3 regions of the Vibrio sabulosilitoris genome follow, and region 1 is predicted to be linked to each of the others. Evidence: predicted binding sites of a transcription regulator. Region 1 holds the regulator's gene; each other region holds the start of a gene.
What was found. The regulator CRP, encoded in region 1, controls carbon source genes, mostly activating them, when cyclic AMP is high. The targets are predictions, from matches to a motif close to TGTGANNNNNNTCACA.
Positions count from the first base shown of each region.

Region 2: ACZ5R2_RS05245 (NupC/NupG family nucleoside CNT transporter) is a predicted target of CRP. The motif match lies at 1,640-1,655, and genes of this name have one in related genera.
Region 3: ACZ5R2_RS16675 (glycogen/starch/alpha-glucan phosphorylase) is a predicted target of CRP. The motif match lies at 2,362-2,377, and genes of this name have one in related genera.

Region 1 is NZ_AP029599.1:131,811-135,094, forward strand. Features, by position in the region: gene ACZ5R2_RS00800 (phosphoribulokinase) at 25-894, shown strand; gene crp (cAMP-activated global transcriptional regulator CRP) at 1,131-1,763, shown strand; gene ACZ5R2_RS00810 (2-oxoadipate dioxygenase/decarboxylase family protein) at 1,848-2,651, opposite strand; gene astD (succinylglutamate-semialdehyde dehydrogenase) at 2,700-3,284, opposite strand, start outside.
Region 2 is NZ_AP029599.1:1,083,828-1,087,111, forward strand. Features, by position in the region: gene yaaA (peroxide stress protein YaaA) at 1-597, shown strand, start outside; gene ACZ5R2_RS05235 (hypothetical protein) at 629-799, shown strand; gene ACZ5R2_RS05240 (TatD family hydrolase) at 786-1,595, shown strand; gene ACZ5R2_RS05245 (NupC/NupG family nucleoside CNT transporter) at 1,799-3,061, shown strand.
Region 3 is NZ_AP029600.1:161,100-164,383, forward strand. Features, by position in the region: gene ACZ5R2_RS16675 (glycogen/starch/alpha-glucan phosphorylase) at 1-2,181, opposite strand, end outside; gene malT (HTH-type transcriptional regulator MalT) at 2,757-3,284, shown strand, end outside.

The DNA.
Region 1 (3,284 bases):
TAACTACTTAAGACAGGGAATGTCATGTCAGCTAAGCATCCGATTATCGCGGTGACCGGCTCCTCGGGTGCCGGGACGACCACCACATCAGAAGCCTTTCGCAAGATGTTCAATATGATGGACGTTAAGCCTGCATGGGTCGAGGGCGACAGCTTTCACCGCTTCACCCGCCCAGAGATGGATGTCGAAATTCGCAAAGCGCGCGAACAAGGCAAGCACATCAGCTACTTTGGCCCACAAGCCAACGACTTTCCTGCTTTGGAGCAGTTTTTTCGGCGCTATGGTGAAGAGGGACAAGGTGAGGTTCGGCGCTACCTGCACACCTTTGATGAGGCGGTGCCTTACAACCAGATGCCCGGCACATTTACCCCCTGGCAGCAGCTTGCCGATGACACCGATGTGTTGTTCTACGAGGGACTGCACGGTGGTGTGGTTGATGGTGAGGTCAACGTCTCCAAACACGTCGACTTTCTGATTGGTATGGTGCCGATCGTCAACCTAGAGTGGATCCAGAAATTTGTCCGTGACACCCGCGATCGTGGTCACTCGCGAGAGGCGGTGACGGACTCTATCGTTCGTTCAATGGATGATTACCTTAACTACATCACGCCGCAATTTTCGCGAACCCACATTAATTTCCAACGCGTGCCTACGGTCGACACCTCAAACCCACTCAACGCTAAGGGCATCCCTAGCCTAGATGAGAGTTTTGTCGTCATTCGTCTGCGTGGATTCAAGAATGTCGACTTCCCTTATCTGCTGGCGATGATTGATGGCTCATTTATGTCGCGCCACAACACCCTTGTAGTGCCAGGAGGTAAGATGAGTTTTGCGATGGAGTTGATCGTGCGTCCTATCCTGCAGCAACTGATCGAAACTGGGAAAATAGGATAACTGTGCTCAATCACCATACTGACTTCTCAGTACGTGATCAGGTGCACAAAATATGGGTGAATTTCGGTCAACTTACCCCATCAAAATCAAGAAATCGTCACCGAAAAACGGTACTATCTCGTATGAATTACAAGATAGCTTGCAGCATGTGTCGTGAACACATATGCTACTATCCTAGTCAAGGCTTAGCGCAATATGGATAGCAGCAAGCATACCCTGCAGAGGAAGATATATTTATGGTTCTAGGTAAACCTCAAACCGACCCAACGTTAGAATGGTTCTTGTCACACTGTCATATTCATAAGTACCCATCTAAGAGCACGCTGATTCACGCTGGTGAAAAAGCAGAAACTTTATACTACATCGTAAAAGGCTCTGTAGCAGTACTTATCAAAGATGAAGAAGGTAAGGAGATGATCCTTTCTTACCTTAACCAAGGTGATTTCATTGGTGAACTTGGTCTCTTCGAAGAAGACCAAGAGCGTACTGCTTGGGTACGTGCTAAATCACCATGTGAAGTTGCGGAGATCTCATTCAAGAAATTCCGCCAGCTGATTCAAGTCAACCCAGATATCCTAATGCGCCTTTCTGCGCAGATGGCAAGCCGCCTTCAGGTGACTAGCCAAAAAGTAGGTGACTTGGCATTCCTTGACGTCACTGGCCGCATTGCACAGACGCTACTTAACCTAGCGAAACAACCTGATGCAATGACTCACCCAGACGGCATGCAGATCAAGATCACTCGTCAAGAGATTGGTCAGATTGTTGGCTGTTCTCGTGAGACGGTAGGTCGTATCCTGAAGATGTTAGAGGAGCAGAACCTGATTTCTGCCCACGGTAAAACTATTGTAGTTTACGGCACGCGCTAAGCAAACCGCTGTAAAACATCCAACACCAAGCCTCCTCGGCTTGGTGTTTTTTATGCCCTTGCCAATCCCCCAGCAGGGGCATAGTTATCGATCAGTACTCTCAAATATCTTATCTGCCGATGCGGCAACAAAGCCGGAATAAAGCCCGCCACTCAAGGTTGGGTAACGCTTAGCAAACTCGTAAAACCCTCCGGGTATCTCAAACTGTCCCTCATCAAACGCCACCATGACTTTATCAGCCATGGTTGACGACTGCTCGAGCAACACATCCGGTGAGCCTTTGACCTCACCACCGGCTTGATTGATGATGAACCCAGCGTCGATTAGGTGCTGATTAACCTCACTCACCTCTCCAAAGCGCTTGAGCTGGTTAACATTGACCGTAAAGTGATTGGCGCCATAGCCGTGTGCGGCCAACCAAGCCGCATATTCACTCTCCTGAGCTAACTGCTGATAATCACGGTAACTGAGTGACCATAAGCGCCCCGCATAAAGGAACTCTGCACCGTTTAGTTTATCCACTTCGATCTGCGCGATTAACTTGGCCACAATCGCTTGCAGCGACTCGGAGCACTCTTGCACCTTGAGTTCACTGATAAACACCTTAGGCAGAGTTGGGTCTGAGTGCTCATAATGTTTAGCAACCAGCTTCTTGGCGTTAAATAGATAGTCACCGCCAGGCTCATAACCCAGAGCCAAAAACGGCCTAGCCAGCGTCTCAAGACCAACCGGGTCAAGATCAAACGTTCTCAGTGCTATATGGTCGTTAATAAGTGGTGCGTCTTCTTCAAGTAACTGATGAATACGCGCCGCTGAGGGGCAAAGGCGAGCCGTGTAGTCGCGCCATAGCCACTCAAACAGTGCGGTAACACAATTTTCAGGATGCATATAACCTCCTATCACTGGCATCAAATAACAAAACGCCGCGCCAAGTACCTAGTCTAAATCATCGAGATAAATACCAGGGCTAAGCGTTGCAGGCAGCACTGGCGCATCCCCTTCCATCGAGGCCATCGGGTAAGCGCAGTAATCCGCGGCATAATAGGCACTCGGGCGTAAGTTACCCGATGCGCCAGGACCGCCAAACGGCGCGTCGCCACTGGCACCAGTTAGGGGGCGGTTACGATTCACGATCCCAGCACGGATATGGTCAATAAAGTAATCCCACTCACCATCATCGGTTGAAATCAATCCCGCCGATAAGCCATAGCGAGTCTGATTAGCGATCGCCACAGCGCGCTCTAAATTATCGTAACGGATCACCTGTAGCAGTGGCCCAAAGTACTCCTCATCGGGCAGCGCACCTATCGCTGTCACATCGATAATACCCGGAGAGACAAATGCATAGCCCAAGGACTTAGCCTGCAGCAGTGACTGCCCTCCCATCGATATCAGTTTATCTTGCTGCTCAAGGATTCGCTCGGCGGCTTGCGAGGAAATTTGTGGCCCCAAAAACGGAGCCGATTCATCGAACGGTGACCCGATAGTCAGCTTGCTTGTCGCCTTAACAACCACCTTGAG
Region 2 (3,284 bases), 950 kb from region 1:
GTGGCGCGCTTTGAGCAGTGGAGCGAGAGCTTCACCCAGGACAATTCTCGTCAAGCGATCTTAGCCTTTAAGGGCGATGTCTATACTGGTTTAGAGGCGCAAACATTGGATGAGGCAGGGTTTGATTATGCTCAGCGTCACCTGCGTATGCTGTCAGGCTTGTATGGTCTACTCAAACCTCTGGACTTGATGCAGCCCTATCGCTTAGAGATGGGCACCAAGCTTGCCAACCGTCGCGGTACTAACCTGTATCAATTCTGGGGGGAGATCATCACCAATAAGCTCAATCAGGCCGTTGCTGAGCAAGGCGATGACATCTTGGTTAACTTGGCCTCAAACGAATACTTTAAAGCGGTCAAGCCAAAACAGCTGGCAGCGAAAGTCATCACCCCAGTTTTCAAAGACTGCAAAAATGGTCAGTACAAGGTGATCAGTTTTTACGCCAAAAAGGCGCGCGGTATGATGGCTCGCTATATCATCGACCATCAGGTGGACACTATCGAAGCGCTGAAGAGTTTTGATGTCGCCGGCTACTATTTCGTCGCAGCCGAATCTACTGATAGCGAGTTGGTGTTTAAGCGCGAAGAGCAACAGTAGGCGTAAGAGTTGGCGGTAAAGGAGAGGGTGTATGTGGAATCGGTTTAAGCAATGGATAGCGCGTGGCATAGCACGCTACGATGCGTGGTGTCAGTCGCTCGGTCTCACGCCAGAGAATAAACGCAGTTGTGTTCCGTACCGCCGCGACCCTGCCTCTGATCCCGAAATGACCTGTACATCGAAGTCCAATGACGATCATTAACGATCAGATTGAGGGAGCCAGCCTCCCTCTTTTCGACACCCATTGTCACTTTGACTTTGCGGTGTTTGAGGGGCAGTTTGATAAGCACCTCTCCTCTGCTCAGCGGCAAGGGGTACAGAAGATCATGCTGCCCGCGGTTGGACCGCAAAACTGGCATCGACTTGAGTCACTCAGCCAGCGTCATTGTGCGATATACTGGGCGCTTGGTTATCATCCAAATTTTCTCACCACAAAATCACTCGATCTCACCCCCTCTCTGTCCAAGGCGTTCGACCAAGCAACACAAAAACCACTCGCGATAGGAGAGTGTGGCTTAGATGGTTTGACCGATATCGACGCTCAAATGCAACAAGCAGTGCTGCAATCTCATCTCGATGCTGCTAACGAGCTTGAGCTACCTGTCATTTTGCACTGCGTAAAAGCGCATAATGAGCTTTTACGCACCTTGAAGCAAACACCTGCCAGGGCGGGCGGGGTGCTGCATGGCTATTCTGGCAGTTATGACCTGGCGATGCGTTTTGTTGATAAAGGGATAAAAATTGGTGTCGGGGGTGTGATCACTTATCCGCGAGCAAACAAAACTCGCAACGCAATCAGTGCTTTGCCAAACGATTGCCTAGTGCTTGAAACCGATGCCCCCGACATGCCCCTAAGCGGTTTTCAGGGGGAGCCCAATCACCCCAAGCGTTTACCGCTGATCCTCAACACAGTTTGTGATCTAAAGCAAACGGATACGCAAACGATTGCCTCACAGTTTTGGCGAAACTCTCTAGAATTGTTTTCGATTTGTGAATAATCTAGAGGTTTTCTGTGTTTTAGAACTGCTCATTTAAATTTGAGTGTGATCTTTGTCACATTTTTGATTGTGCGTGTCATGAATACCCTAAAAAAGTGTGAGGGTGGCATTACTTTCTACCTAAAGTGATGAGTATAATTGCGCCGCTTTTGAGCTTCACTATCTAATCGCCTAACAAATAACCTATAAGGAAGTCATAAACTATGAGCCTGTTTATGAGCCTGGTTGGTATGGCTGTGCTACTTGGTATCGCCCTTGCACTGTCTAGCAACCGCAAAGCTATTAATCTACGAACTGTTGGTGGTGCATTCGCTATCCAATTCATCATCGGTGGTTTCGTTCTTTACGTCCCTTGGGGTCGTGATCTACTTGCTGGTTTCTCAGCAGGTGTACAAAACGTTATCGACTACGGTAAAGACGGTACTGGTTTCCTATTTGGTAGCCTAGTTAACTTCTCAGTTGACGGTATCGGCTTCATCTTTGCGTTCCAAGTACTGCCAACACTAATTTTCTTCTCTGCACTTATCTCAGTACTTTACTACGTAGGTATCATGCAGTGGGTCATCAAGGTTCTTGGTGGCGGTCTGCAAAAGGCGCTAGGTACTTCTCGTGCCGAGTCTATGTCTGCAGCAGCAAACATCTTTGTTGGTCAAACTGAGGCTCCTCTAGTTGTACGTCCATTCGTACCTCGCATGACTCAATCTGAGTTGTTCGCGGTAATGTGTGGTGGTCTAGCTTCTGTTGCTGGTGGTGTACTAGCGGGTTACGCATCTATGGGTGTGCCTCTTGAGTACCTAGTTGCAGCGTCATTCATGGCAGCACCTGGTGGTCTACTGTTCGCTAAGATCATCATGCCTGAGACGGATACACCAAACGATGACCTAGACTCTGACATCGACGGCGGCGACGACAAGCCAGCTAACGTTATCGATGCAGCGGCAAGCGGCGCGTCTGTTGGTCTACAACTGGCTCTAAACGTTGGTGCAATGCTACTGGCATTCATCGGTCTAATTGCTCTCGTTAACGGCGTACTTGGCGGCGTTGGCGGTTGGTTCGGCATGCCTGAACTGACTCTAGAACTACTCCTAGGTTGGATCTTCTCTCCACTAGCATTCCTAATCGGTGTGCCATGGGATGAAGCTGTACTAGCAGGTTCTTTCATCGGTCAAAAACTGGTTGTGAACGAATTCGTTGCTTACCTAAACTTCGTACCATTTGTGGGTGAAGGCGCTCAAATTGTTGAAGCGACTGGTCAAGTAATGACAGAGAAGACTCAAGCAATCATCTCATTTGCACTATGTGGTTTTGCGAACCTTTCTTCTATCGCAATCCTACTAGGTGGTCTAGGTGGTCTAGCGCCAAACCGTCGTCACGACATCGCTCGTATGGGTGTTAAAGCCGTGGCAGCAGGTACGCTATCTAACCTAATGGCAGCAACTATTGCTGGTCTATTCCTATCTTTCTAATTACTTAGAAAGAAATATATAGACGCTAAAATGTCGCCCCGCAGCATCCCCATGCTGCGGGGCTTTTTTATGAGGGCGACGGTTTTGGGGGCGAGGAGATTTAGCGCGTGATGCACTCCTCGTTACTCGTAGGGCAAAGCCCGTACCCGCACCTCGCCCCTGTGTTTTAAGTTTTTTTGAGATACAAACCGTTTGCTTTTCTCATTTGGCTACAGGGCCGCGA
Region 3 (3,284 bases), on a different replicon from region 1:
ATCTAGCGACGCTTTCAGTAGTGGATCTGCGTGGTAGTAATCAAATGGGTTGTAACCCGCTGCTTTCACGCGGTTAACACCGTCAACGTCTAGACCAAAGATGTAGATGTTCTCATCACCGACTTCTTCACGGATCTCAACGTTCGCGCCGTCCATAGTACCGATAGTCAGTGCACCGTTAAGTGCCATCTTCATGTTACCCGTACCTGAAGCTTCTTTACCCGCCATTGAGATTTGCTGAGAAACGTCCGCTGCAGGGATGATGATCTCCGCCATGCTCACGCGGTAGTCAGGGATAAAGACCACTTTCAGCTTGCCGCCTAGACGTGGGTCGTTGTTCACCTTCTCTGCAACCTTGTTGATGGCAAAGATGATCTCTTTCGCTAGGTGGTAACCTGGTGCTGCTTTCGCTGCGAAGAACACCACGCGAGGTACCATGTCAAACGTAGGGTCGTTCAATAGACGGTGGTATAGCGATAGTACGTGGATAAGGTCTAGGTGCTGACGCTTGTACTCGTGCAGACGCTTGATTTGCACGTCAAAGATAGCGTTAGTGTCTAGCTCGATGCCCATGTTTTCAGCAACCCAATCAGCCAGACGCTGTTTGTTTTGCTTCTTCACAGCCATGTACTCTTTCTGGAACTTAGCGTCTTCAGCAAACTCAGCAATCGCTTCTAGCTGCTCAAGTTTTGCTGGCCACTCAGTACCAATCTTATCTGTGATAAGCGCAGACAGACCTGGGTTACAGAACTTCAACCAACGACGTGGTGTTACACCGTTTGTCACGTTGTGTAGACGCGTTGGGTACATTGCGTGGAACTCTGGGAATAGGTCTTTCTTAACCAATTCTGAGTGAAGTGCTGCTACGCCGTTCACCGCGTAAGAGCCGATTACGCATAGGTTCGCCATGCGCACCATGCGGTGGAATCCTTCTTGGATGATGGATAGCTTCTGCTGCTTCTCAACATCGCCAGGCCACATTGCACGAACTTCTTTTAGGAAGCGGTGGTTGATCTCGTAAATGATCTCCATGTGACGAGGAAGTAGACGTTGGATCAGTGACTCAGACCAAGTTTCCAGTGCTTCTGGCAGTAGAGTGTGGTTGGTGTACGCGAACGTCTGTGAGCTGATTTCCCACGCCTCTTCCCAGCATAGACCTTTCTCATCGATAAGGATGCGCATTAGCTCTGGGATAGCAATCGTTGGGTGCGTATCGTTTAGCTGGATAGTCTCTTGCTTAGGCAGGTCTTGTAGTGTGAATCCTGCTGCTTCGTGACGACGCAGGATATCGCGTACCGATGCCGCAGAGTGGAAGTACTGCTGCATTAGACGCAGTGTTTTACCCTTCTCGTGGTTGTCATTCGGATAAAGGACTTTAGTGATGTTACCGGCATCGATCAGCGCGTGCTGCGCTTCGAAGTAGTCACCGTTGTTAAAGCTCTCTAGTGAGAATGGGGCAATCGCCTGACATTCCCAGAGGCGCAGCGGGTAAACCGTGTCTGACTCGTAGCCCACGATTGGTAGATCCCATGGCATTGCTTTTACTGACATGCCCGGTACCCACTTACGTACTTCTTGACCGTTTTGGTTTACAACCTCTACGTGACCAAAGAAACCGATCTCTTGCGCCAGCTCTGGACGAGCGACTTCCCAAGGGTAGCCTTCAACACAACGCCATGCATCTGGCGCTTCTTGTTGACGGCCGTCTTCGAATGACTGCTTGAATAGACCGTACTCGTAGTGCAGACCGTAACCCACGGTTGGGTACTCTTGTGCTGCACAAGAATCCATGAAACATGCCGCTAGACGACCTAGACCACCGTTACCCAATGACGGGTCGCGCTCTTCTTCTAGAAGGTCAGTTAGGTTTTGACCTAGCTCTTCCATAGCTTCCGTGATCTCTTCGTAAAGACCCATGCTGATCAGGTTGTTACCTGTCAAACGACCAATCAGGAACTCTAGAGATAAGTAGTTCACGCTTTTCGCGTTCTTGATTTTTGGATCCAGCTCAGTTTGCAGCAAGTCGAAGGTAGTGAGTTCGGCTAGCGCACGACCCATTGCTAGGTACCATGCACGTGGCGAAGCAGTTTCTACTGTCGTTGCGTAAGTTGCTGAAAGGTGTTTTTTTACGTCAGCTTGAAATGTAGCTTTATCGAAGTTTTGTTGTTGAGTAGGTTTCATTACAGAAATCTCACTTATTTGGTTTTAATCCATCTACCACATATCGTGCATTCTCCCCTTGAGCAAAACATCCTCCCGTTAGAGGCGGAGGATGGGAGGAGAATACAGGGCGTAGAGCCTATTACTCTGTCAATAAAGTGATCCGAATCGCACTAGGACCACTTTTTGCCAATTTTGTGTTGAGACTGATCACACTGACGTTCAATTAATCATCAACTTGTTTTCTCAGCAGAAAAATCAGTGACAAAGTGGTGAAGGCTAAAACTCCAACCTTGATCACAAACATTCCTTATGCTGGCTTATTGAACTATCAAAGCAGTGCAACCAATTTCAAATATAGAGATCAAAGCTGCACGATCTGTGACCAATAACTCAAATTTGGGGCGTAGATGGCAATAACAGAGGGATTGATGCAAAAACGCGGGCTAGATCAATATGCCACTTAACCGTAATTAAGTACCATGTCATTACGCTGGTGTAATCACACTTTTCGCAAAAAGAAAAGTGATTGATTAAAAAAACAAAAATAGAGACATCGAAAAAAACGATGCGCAAATACGTAGGGTAAGAACACGATGTGGATTCCATCAAAACTAACTCGTCCGGGTCGCCTGCACAACGCGATTGCCCGTCCAAGAGTTCTCGACTTACTGCAAGGCGCGAACTGCTACAAACTCGTCCTGTTTCGTTCTCCTGCCGGGTATGGCAAAACCACGATGGCGGCACAATGGCTCGCTGATAAGCACAATGTCGGCTGGTACAGCGTCGACGAGAGCGACAACGACTCGTTTCGTTTCATTAACTATTTTCTTCAAGCGCTGAACAAGGCTACCCATAACTGCTGCCCTAACGCGCAAAAGCTGGCCGAAAAACGCCAGTTCTCCTCGCTACACTCACTATTTGGTGAAGTATTTACTGAGTTGAGTAATTTTGGTGAGGAGTGCTATGTGGTTATCGATGATTACCATCTGATCAGTGATGATGAGATCCATGAATCGATGCGCTTTTTCCTTAAACACATGCCGGACAACCTCACCCTCGTGGTGACCAGCCGCGCCGCGCCGCCACTTGGCACCGCTAACCTACGTGTGCGCGACCTAATG